Regions from separate parts of the Paenibacillus chartarius genome, predicted to be linked through region 3. Evidence: riboswitches for the same ligand, from Rfam matches in the RefSeq annotation. Region 3 holds a riboswitch; each other region holds the start of a gene.
The links. A riboswitch is a leader RNA that binds a small molecule or an ion and turns the genes downstream of it on or off. The one in region 3 is predicted to bind cyclic di-GMP.
Positions count from the first base shown of each region.

Region 1: it holds a riboswitch for cyclic di-GMP, as region 3 does, so the genes downstream of both, ACFFK0_RS07250 (methyl-accepting chemotaxis protein) here and ACFFK0_RS15395 (alpha/beta hydrolase) in region 3, are expected to answer to the same signal.
Region 2: it holds a riboswitch for cyclic di-GMP, as region 3 does, so the genes downstream of both, ACFFK0_RS10365 (response regulator) here and ACFFK0_RS15395 (alpha/beta hydrolase) in region 3, are expected to answer to the same signal.
Region 4: it holds a riboswitch for cyclic di-GMP, as region 3 does, so the genes downstream of both, ACFFK0_RS19405 (HAMP domain-containing methyl-accepting chemotaxis protein) here and ACFFK0_RS15395 (alpha/beta hydrolase) in region 3, are expected to answer to the same signal.

Region 1 is NZ_JBHLWN010000027.1:129,783-131,985, reverse strand. It holds gene ACFFK0_RS07255 (multidrug effflux MFS transporter) at 1-809, opposite strand, end outside; cyclic di-GMP riboswitch class I at 1,025-1,107, shown strand; gene ACFFK0_RS07250 (methyl-accepting chemotaxis protein) at 1,203-2,203, shown strand, end outside.
Region 2 is NZ_JBHLWN010000039.1:3,880-6,082, forward strand. It holds gene ACFFK0_RS10355 (S-layer homology domain-containing protein) at 1-147, shown strand, start outside; gene ACFFK0_RS10360 (S-layer homology domain-containing protein) at 170-427, shown strand; cyclic di-GMP riboswitch class I at 932-1,017, shown strand; gene ACFFK0_RS10365 (response regulator) at 1,104-1,820, shown strand; gene ACFFK0_RS10370 (hypothetical protein) at 2,040-2,203, shown strand, end outside.
Region 3 is NZ_JBHLWN010000063.1:13,217-15,419, forward strand. It holds cyclic di-GMP riboswitch class I at 461-550, shown strand; gene ACFFK0_RS15395 (alpha/beta hydrolase) at 843-1,814, shown strand; gene ACFFK0_RS15400 (sensor histidine kinase) at 1,832-2,203, shown strand, end outside.
Region 4 is NZ_JBHLWN010000076.1:50,470-52,672, forward strand. It holds gene ACFFK0_RS19405 (HAMP domain-containing methyl-accepting chemotaxis protein) at 1-1,219, opposite strand, end outside; cyclic di-GMP riboswitch class I at 1,272-1,371, opposite strand; gene ACFFK0_RS19410 (extracellular solute-binding protein) at 1,598-2,203, opposite strand, start outside.

The DNA of each region.
Region 1 (2,203 bases), on a different contig from region 3:
TTCACTAACTGGGCTCCTAAAAATAAAGCAATCCCATTCATAGCAAACAGCAGAGAGAATACTCCAGGCGACACCCCGTAAATGTTCTGATAGATAAAGGATGTCCCGGAAATGTAGGCAAAGATGCCCGTGAACAAAAATCCTTGAGTAAGGGCATACCCCATAAACATTCGGTCCTGCAGCAAGGCTTTGAAGTTTCTCAAAATGACCATAAAGTTACCGGAAACACGCCGTTCTGCAGGCAAGGTTTCCTTGAGTCCCCACTTTGCTACGATGAATAAAAAAATACCCTGAAGCGCCAGCAGGAGAAACAACCCCTTCCAAGGGGCGAAAGAGATGACGACGCTCCCTGCAATCGGTGCAAGCAAGGGAGCGACATTGCCAATCATCGCAAGGAGAGAATAAAACTTCGTCAATTCAACCCCGCTGAACGAATCGCGGACGATGGCGTTCGAAACCGTCCCGGCTGCTACGGCAAATCCTTGGATAAACCGGAAAGCAATGAAGATCAACATATTCGGTGCAAAAGCACAGCCGATCGAGGCTAAGATATAGAGCGTCATAGCAATCATCAATGGCCTGCGTCTTCCGTAAACATCGCTTAATGACCCCATTACAATCTGTCCCAAGGCTAACCCTATCAGGCACGAAGTTAAGCTCGCCTGAATCGTGGAAGCGTCTGTATGAAAGAACCTCATCATTTCTGGAAAAGCCGGAAGATACATGTCAAAGCTTAGGGGCCATAATGTTGAGAAAGCCGCTAACATTAGGGCAAACCGAACCGGGATTTTTGTCGTATTGGTATTCATCTATTTAAACCTCCTATGCTGCAAATGGGCATAATAAAGATAGTATCATGCAAAACTCGGTTACGGAATGGAAAAAACCGCGAAGCTTTTGTCAAAATCGAATCCGTTAAATTCGAAATAATTCGACAAATTGCTTCATGATTGACAAAAAATTGAATATCATATATCCTAAGTCCTGTGCTTGAATACCTACACAACTAAAATAAGCAAATTCCTAATGATAATGGCAAACTCATCGAAAGATAAGGACGCAAAGCTACGGGTCTAAGGCGCAAGCTATGACAGCCGGGCTACCAAAAGGGGTTCAAAGACCCTTTTTCCAAGGGTCTTTTTTTGTGTCTATTTTTAACAGATGAGGAAGGAAACGAATGATTTTTAAACACGGAGGTTTACATGAATAACGTAGTCATTGGGCCTAAACGCACAAGCAAACATGGTGAAACAAGGCGTTTCGGCATATCGCAGAAGTTTTTCCTGCTCTTTCTCACTTTGGGTTTAGTTCCAAGCGCACTGGTCGGTACAGTGACCTATCAGTCTTCAGCCAAAGCGTTAAAGGACGAGTTGACGGTACAATCCCACAAAGAGGTCGCCACCGCAAACAGTATTGTTGATAGGGTAGTCATCCCTGTCGAGAAAGATGTCGAAATATTGTCGAAGACCTTCGAGGCCAGTACATATGTCAAAATGACCAAGGATCCCGCAACCAACTTATCTACCAACGACCAAATAACCAAGATCTTGAAGACTTTCAAGGCGTCCCATGGGGATGACACGGAGGTTATCGGGTTCGCTAGAGTGGATGGGGCCTTCGCTATGGAGCCTCCGAGCCCGTTAGCCAATGACTTCGATGCCAGGACTAGAGTGTGGTATAAAGCGGCAATGGAAAATAAGGGTAAAGTCATTATTTCGGACCCTTACGTATCGGCAGCCAGCAAGAATACGGTTGTATCGATCGCCCGCACTACAGAGAATGGCGACGCAATGGCTGTTGTGAATTTATCGTTGAAGAAGTATTTAACCGATACGGTAAATACACAGAAGATTGGAACCGAGGGGTATGTCTTTATCGTTGACAAAACCAATAAGGTTCTTACTCATCCGGGCATAGCTGCAGGCACAGATCTCTCGGACTCTGTATTCAAGGATTCCTTTTCCCAACCGTCCGGAAGCATACATGTCAAGCTTGATGCCGGTCCTGCAAATGTACGGTGGACAACCAACCAGGAGACGGGTTGGAAGATCTATGGGGTTCTGTATGATGCGGAGCTGGATAAGCTAACGAGAACCGTTTTTTGGACTACGATAGGAATGGTTATTGTAACGGCTATTGTAGCATTCTTGTTAATGTATTGGATAAATAGAGTGTTCATTAGCCCGATTATGAAGGTGACAAA
Region 2 (2,203 bases), on a different contig from region 3:
ACGCGGGCGGAATTTGCGGCGATTATCGTTCGCGCTTTAGGACTCAAGTTGGAGAGCGGACCGAGCGTCTTCCCGGATGTGAAGGAATCGGCCTGGTACAGCAGCGCAGTTCGCACCGCTTATGCGTACTACTTGATTGGCGGATAAGAAGACGGCACGTTTCGGCCGAATGACAAAATCACCCCGCGAACAGGCGATGGTCATTCTCTCCAGAGCGATGACGATTACCAAGCTGAAAGCTAAGCTCCCCGTTCAAGCGGCTGACATTGTCCTTCGAACGTATAGAGATGCACATGAGGCATCCGGATGGGCGGTAAACAGCATTGCCGACTGCTTGCAGGCCGGTATCGTATTAGGAAGAAGCGGTACTGCGCTTGCGCCGAAGGATTTCATCACCAGAGCCGAGGTTGCGGTAATGGTTGAGTGACTGCTTCAAAAGTCTGATCTGATATAGTTCGTGGTTCCTAAACTAGGGTTATCCTGTTCATGTCAGTAAGAGGCATGATCGGGATAACCCTTTATTATGGAAAAAAGGGGTTCTTGCCTTTTGGAGGAATTGAGCGGGATTTATGAGAGAAAGGCGATTGAAACAACGGTTATTTCGAGTACTCGTTGTGGTTACTTCCTTGTTCTGCGTCGCCGAAAGCATCACTTCGAGTAACGACTCCAAGCGTGTTGAAGATGTTGTCATTTTTACATATGAATGTTTGATTGTAAGTTACCTTCAGATTTTAGGGAAAAAGCTCAAGTCCGGTTAGGTATATTATGTAGACATAATTGATTTTACATATCATTGAAGTTGGCCGTGGCTAGTCAGCATTTGACAACACGTTCGGAATGGAGAAGAATATTATGAATACGAGGTTTTGAGAAATTACAACGAAGAGCATGGGGCTACCATGTGAATGACGCATAAATCATTTAATAAATGATAGGAAAACGGCAAACCAGATCGAAAGACTGGGACGCAAAGCCACGGGTCTTCTGCATACGTGCAATGATCGCCGGGTTACCCTTTCCAATATGCTGTCAGAACAAGGCACGTCCACCCGAGGGTACGTGTCTTTTGTTGTTATTCCAGAATGAAAACGGGGTGATGATCGATGGAAGAGCGTGCAAGTTATACCACCATAGAAGCCAAAGAAATCATGAATTGGAAAGAAGGAAAAATACAAGTACTGCTAGTGGATAGTGACCCCGTTTGGCAACAACGGATTGTGTCGCTAATCGATACAGAGCCGGATATGAATATATTTCATATTGCAGCAAACAAGGAATCGGCCGTTCGAGCCAGTGTGCAATTAGATTTAGACGTGATAATTCTTGATCTTGCATTAAATTCATCCCAACAGGAAGGATTCGATACAATTGACGAAGTTATGAAGCTCAAACCGTTACCTATCATTATCTTGTCTTTGCTCGATGAGCCTGAAGTCATAGTGGATGCGATACTATCCGGCGCACTCAATTATATTACCAAGATCAACTACGCAGATGTCATAAATGCAGTCAGGGAAGCCTATCGTGGGCAATCTTCTCTTCATTCCGATGTGGCATCCATTATCCGTAATGAAATTGGGCTTGTTAAGCGAAAAGAACTGCATCGAATGCTGACGACTACTGAAAAAGAAATCTTGCAGTTGATCGGTTGGGGCTATAAACAGCCGATAATCCGAGAGTTGCTAGGCATCACATCTAACACAATGAAGACGCATGTCCGTAACATTATTCGAAAATTCAACGCGCGTTCCATTCATGATGCAGCGGAAAAAGCAAAACGCAGAGGCTTGTACGTTCAGCAAGATCATATCACAAGTTAGCGCTTCGCCCTCGTTTCGAGGCGTTTCGTTCTCGTTCGACATTTTATTGAATGAATGGCGTGACGGAAAGATCACCCTCCATTTTTGCTCGTTTTATAGGTACAATGGTGGAAACAGATGGATATTACTAGGAGGTTCTTACCGGAGGTGAAAGACAAAAAGAGGATCGAAGTTGTGAAAATGGTACCACTTTAACTTCTTCGATTTCGCAGGAAAGGAATGATGACGGTGAAAATGGAGCGTGAAACATGTACAACGATGTCGATTGACCATTCAAGCTGGCGTAAATCGTTGAGAAACAATTCACAACAAGGAGGGACTAGTGATGACGCTACTCTAAAACCTATCCCCTACGAGAAAGTAGAAACTTGGTTGAAGTCCTA
Region 3 (2,203 bases):
ACTTCCTGTAAGGTCACTTTCCCATTTTTACACGCTTTTTTGATTTGCCGGACGTGGATGAAACCGGACAGAAGACAAATCGCATAAAGTTCAAGAAATAGTAGCGCCTTGTTCAACAAGAAAGTGGACAAAGGCATATCCGACAAATAGTACAAATCTCCTATCAGCATACAAGCCTCCTTTCCCAGATGTTTGGAAATCGCAATTATAGTGAGATGTGACTATCGAAGTCAACGAAAGGAAGCCGATCATTATTACCTGAAAACAACGAGGTTGCCTTTATTAGAAGAGTTGCCTTCATGTTGCGCTTGCCGTGCAGGCACCGAATGAAACAAAGTAGGATTTCAGTTATGGACATGGAATTTTAGTCCCGGGATAATAGGCATAGATTTCATTCCGAAATATTTGAATTTTTGGAACATATATGATAGAATCGTCCTATACAATCATGTCGATCAACCAGGAAAAAAGGCAAACCTGCTCGAAAGACAGGGACGCAAAGCCACGGATCTAATGCATGAAAGCATGCGATGACCGCCGGGTTACCCTATCGACAGCAACGGGACACTGCCGCCGTAGGGTAGTGTCTTTTTGCATTCGCAAAAGGAGGCGGACATCATCATACTAGGGAGGTGGGATGGAATACACAACTCATAACGGCGCCCGTTCGACATCTGCCGTCAATTAATTGACCGATGACAGCATTTTTTTTCCGCTTTTTCGATTATTATCGATATGACGAGGGCTTCAAAGCCGGTTTTGCGTAGAATGATATGGTTATCAATCGTATTGAGGTGCAATTCCACATCGAAAGGGAGTGCCGGATTATGATTTCATTTTGGATGCCGTTGCTGGATCGTTATTTGTTGCATCAGCTTCACCGGAAAAGGAGCAGGGATTCGCAATATGCGTATGACTTCATGTCACCTATTTCTGTCGATATCGCTGGACTGCAAGCAAATTATGCGACGCCTGAGGTGCCGCACATTCATTGGACGCGTTCGGATGAACGCGGGAATTACGAATGGGGCCGATATGCATTCGACAGCGAAATATCGTCCGGCCACCGGAACAACGATGTGGCTTCCGGTAGGTATTATGCCGGTCGAACGAAGGAAGCGAAGGAGCATGTAATATTTGTGCATGGCTGGCGAATGGACGGGCTGGACCGCATCAAAGAGTTGTTTTTGCCCGGATTTATGAATCGTGGGGCGGACATGTACTTTTTTACGCTCCCGTATCATTTCGAGCGGTCGCCCGAGGAAGCGCTTTACGGCGGTGAATATATGGTCAGCGCCAACATCGATCGCACGCTGCTGGCAGTTAAGCAAGCGGTTTCGGATTTGCGGGCGCTGATTCGCTGGATCAAAGAGCGGAAAGGCGGACGTGTCATTCTGATCGGAATCAGTTTGGGGGGATTTGTAACGAATTTGACCGGAGTAATCGAGGAGCGGATCGATCTGCTCATTTCGGTTATGTATGCGAATCGGCTGGCCTATTCCGTATGGAAGACGATACCGGGGAAATATATCCGTGAGGATTTGGAGCGGCACGGTTTTACATACGAGCAATTGGAATCGTGCTGGGCGATCACGGATCCAAGCCGGTTTGAGCCAGTTATTCCAAAAGATCGTATTCTGCTTCTGTCAGGCCGTTATGACCGGTATGTGCTGGAAGAAGATGCGGCCCGCCTTTGGGAATCGTGGGACAAACCCAAAAGAATCGTGTACGCTAGCGGTCATGCGGGCATCGTTCTGAAGAGAAGGCAAATCGCCGAAGATGTGCTGTCGTTTGTGTCCTCCCGATTGTCCTAGCAAGGGAGGGAGTCGGAATGGTTATATTATTTCTTTTGCTTTGGATTCTGGCCACCATCCTGGTAACGACCAATCCGACAAGTGAAGCGACCCGATGGGGCGGCGCCGTCGCTTTTTTCTCCGGATTTGGAGGTTTGGCCGATGTGATGGACGAGTCGGTCAGTCCGTTCCTGCGTGAATGGTTGTCGGAGGACCATGCGATGATTGGGATGGCACAAGGTGCGGTGGGCGTTTTTTCCTCCTTGTCGCATTACATTTCGCCTTATGTGCTGCTCATGTTCAGCTTTCGCTGCACGGGTGTCTGGACGAAAAATCGGGTGGACAGGATAATCTCGGCTATCGTGTTTTTTCTTCCGATCCCGGTCATGTATGCGCTGTTTCCGGTTTAT
Region 4 (2,203 bases), on a different contig from region 3:
TTCTGATTTCGGTAAAGGCGCTTCCCGCCCTCAGAGACGCTTCGTCCCCCGTCTTGGCGGTAACGACCGCTTCTTTCGTATTTTGCTGAATCGCTTTGATCAAGCCGGCGATTTCTTTCGTAGCGGTGCTGCTGCGCTCGGCCAGCTTGCGCACCTCGTCGGCGACAACGGCGAAGCCCTTGCCTGCGGAGCCTGCGCGAGCGGCTTCCAGTGCGGCGTTCAGCGCCAGCAAATTGGTCTGATCCGCAATCTCGTCGATCACTTCAATAATGTCGCCGATCTTCTCGGAACGGACGGCGAGCTCTTCAATTTTTAACGAGATGTCTTTCATGCCCGTAATGGTTTGCTGAATGATTTGGTTGCCGTTCTCGGCGAGATCTACAACCTGCTCCGCCGCATAGCTCGCCTTTTCCGAGTTTTCGGCTACGCTCTGGACGGCAGCTGTCATTTCGTTGACCATCGCATTGGACGTTTCGGCGGCTCGCGCCTGCGTCTGGCTGCCTGCGGCAATCTCTTCATTGCTGGCCATAATTTCCTGCGAGCTGGAGAAGACATGCTGGGTCAGCTGATTGATCTTCTTCACCAAACCGCTTGTGGATACGTAGACGATAATGCAGGCGGCCAAGCCTAACAATAGCGCGATACCGGACATAATCGAGACGAGGACGATATTCGTTTGCACATCCTGCTCACCTTTGGCGACCGTGTTATCGGACATATCGTTCAAGTTCACAACCATCTGTTCCGACAGATCAGTAGCGGTGTTGATAAACTTTCTACCGTCAATCGCTATTAATTTCGCCTTTTCTACATCCGTTTTTCCTGTCACTTGAATTTGATCGAGAAGGGGCATATAGTTTTTCACATTGGCTTGAATGTCGCGAAGGATCGCTTTATTTTTTTCCGTTTCCAACGTATTCATCAGACCGTCGATCGATTGATTCACTCTCTTGGAGGCGTCTTTCGACTGGGTCATCAGCGATTCGTCGGAAAACAGCAAATACCCCCGCATGCCATTTAAGATCTGCCTTAAATCCGAATTCATCTGCTGAACCTTCAGCTGATTGGCAAGCGTAACGTCGACCGTATTCTTGAATTGCTTCTGCATGGCGATCATTTTGAACAGCGAGAAGGAAGATATGCCGATCAATAAAATCAATACCCCGATAAAACCAATTGCAATTTGCTTGCGGATGCTCATGTTACGTAACAGATTCATATGTACGTTCTCTCCTTTTTCCCCTTGTGGATTCCCTGTCAATCCATCCTTTTACGGCAACCCGGCTGCCGTAGCTTCCGCGTTTGTTCGCTAGAAGCCTTAGGCCCGCAGCTTTGCGCCCCCACCTTTCAACGGGTTTGCCTTTATGGAGATGGTTGATTTCTCCGCATAATTCGACATTATTTATCTAATTATGTCGATACAAGTCGTTTCTAGTATGATAATTCTCTTTGGAAATAGACCGATTCCTTCTTAAAAAGTGATATCGCTCGTGAAATTATGAATGTTCAGTTTCATTTCTGAAAATGAAAAAGGCTTTGTCTCACTCTGAAGTGAAACAAAACCTCTTTATCATCGATTTCCTTAAGCGGTTGCGTCCTACTTCTTCAGCTTCTGATAGGCCGCTTTATATTCCGCTATCAGCTTGTCGCCGCCCGCTTTTTTCCACTTGTTGATTTCCTCCTGCCAGCCGGCTTCGTCGATCTTGCCCATAATAAATTTCGTTTGCGCGTCCATCATCATCTGATCGAGCTCCGAGCCCCGCTCCGAATACGTCATCGACTTCAGCGTGAGCGCCGGGTTGGGGACGATATACTTGATGCCGTCCGACTCCATCTTCGTCCCTTTCTCCCCGATCGGCACGTCCTTGAGCGGCTTCACATTGTAGCCTTCGAGCACGGTGAGATTATCCCGGTACGGCTTCACTTCACGCTGGAACATATTGAAGCCGTCGCCGATAAACTCCGTCTTGCCGTCGGCCGTATTGGCGAAGTGCGTTCCTTCGATGCCGCGGAGCAGCAGCGTGGACATCTCCGGATCCATCAGCTTATCGAGGAAGCCGAGCACCCGCTTCATCTCCTCCTCCGTCTTCACCGCCGATTTCGGAATAACGAGGAAGCCGTTGTTACCGTTCTCCGATGCGATGCGAATCCCTTTCGGCCCTTCGAAGCTGGCTACGTCGACGACCGCTTTCGGATTCGTCTT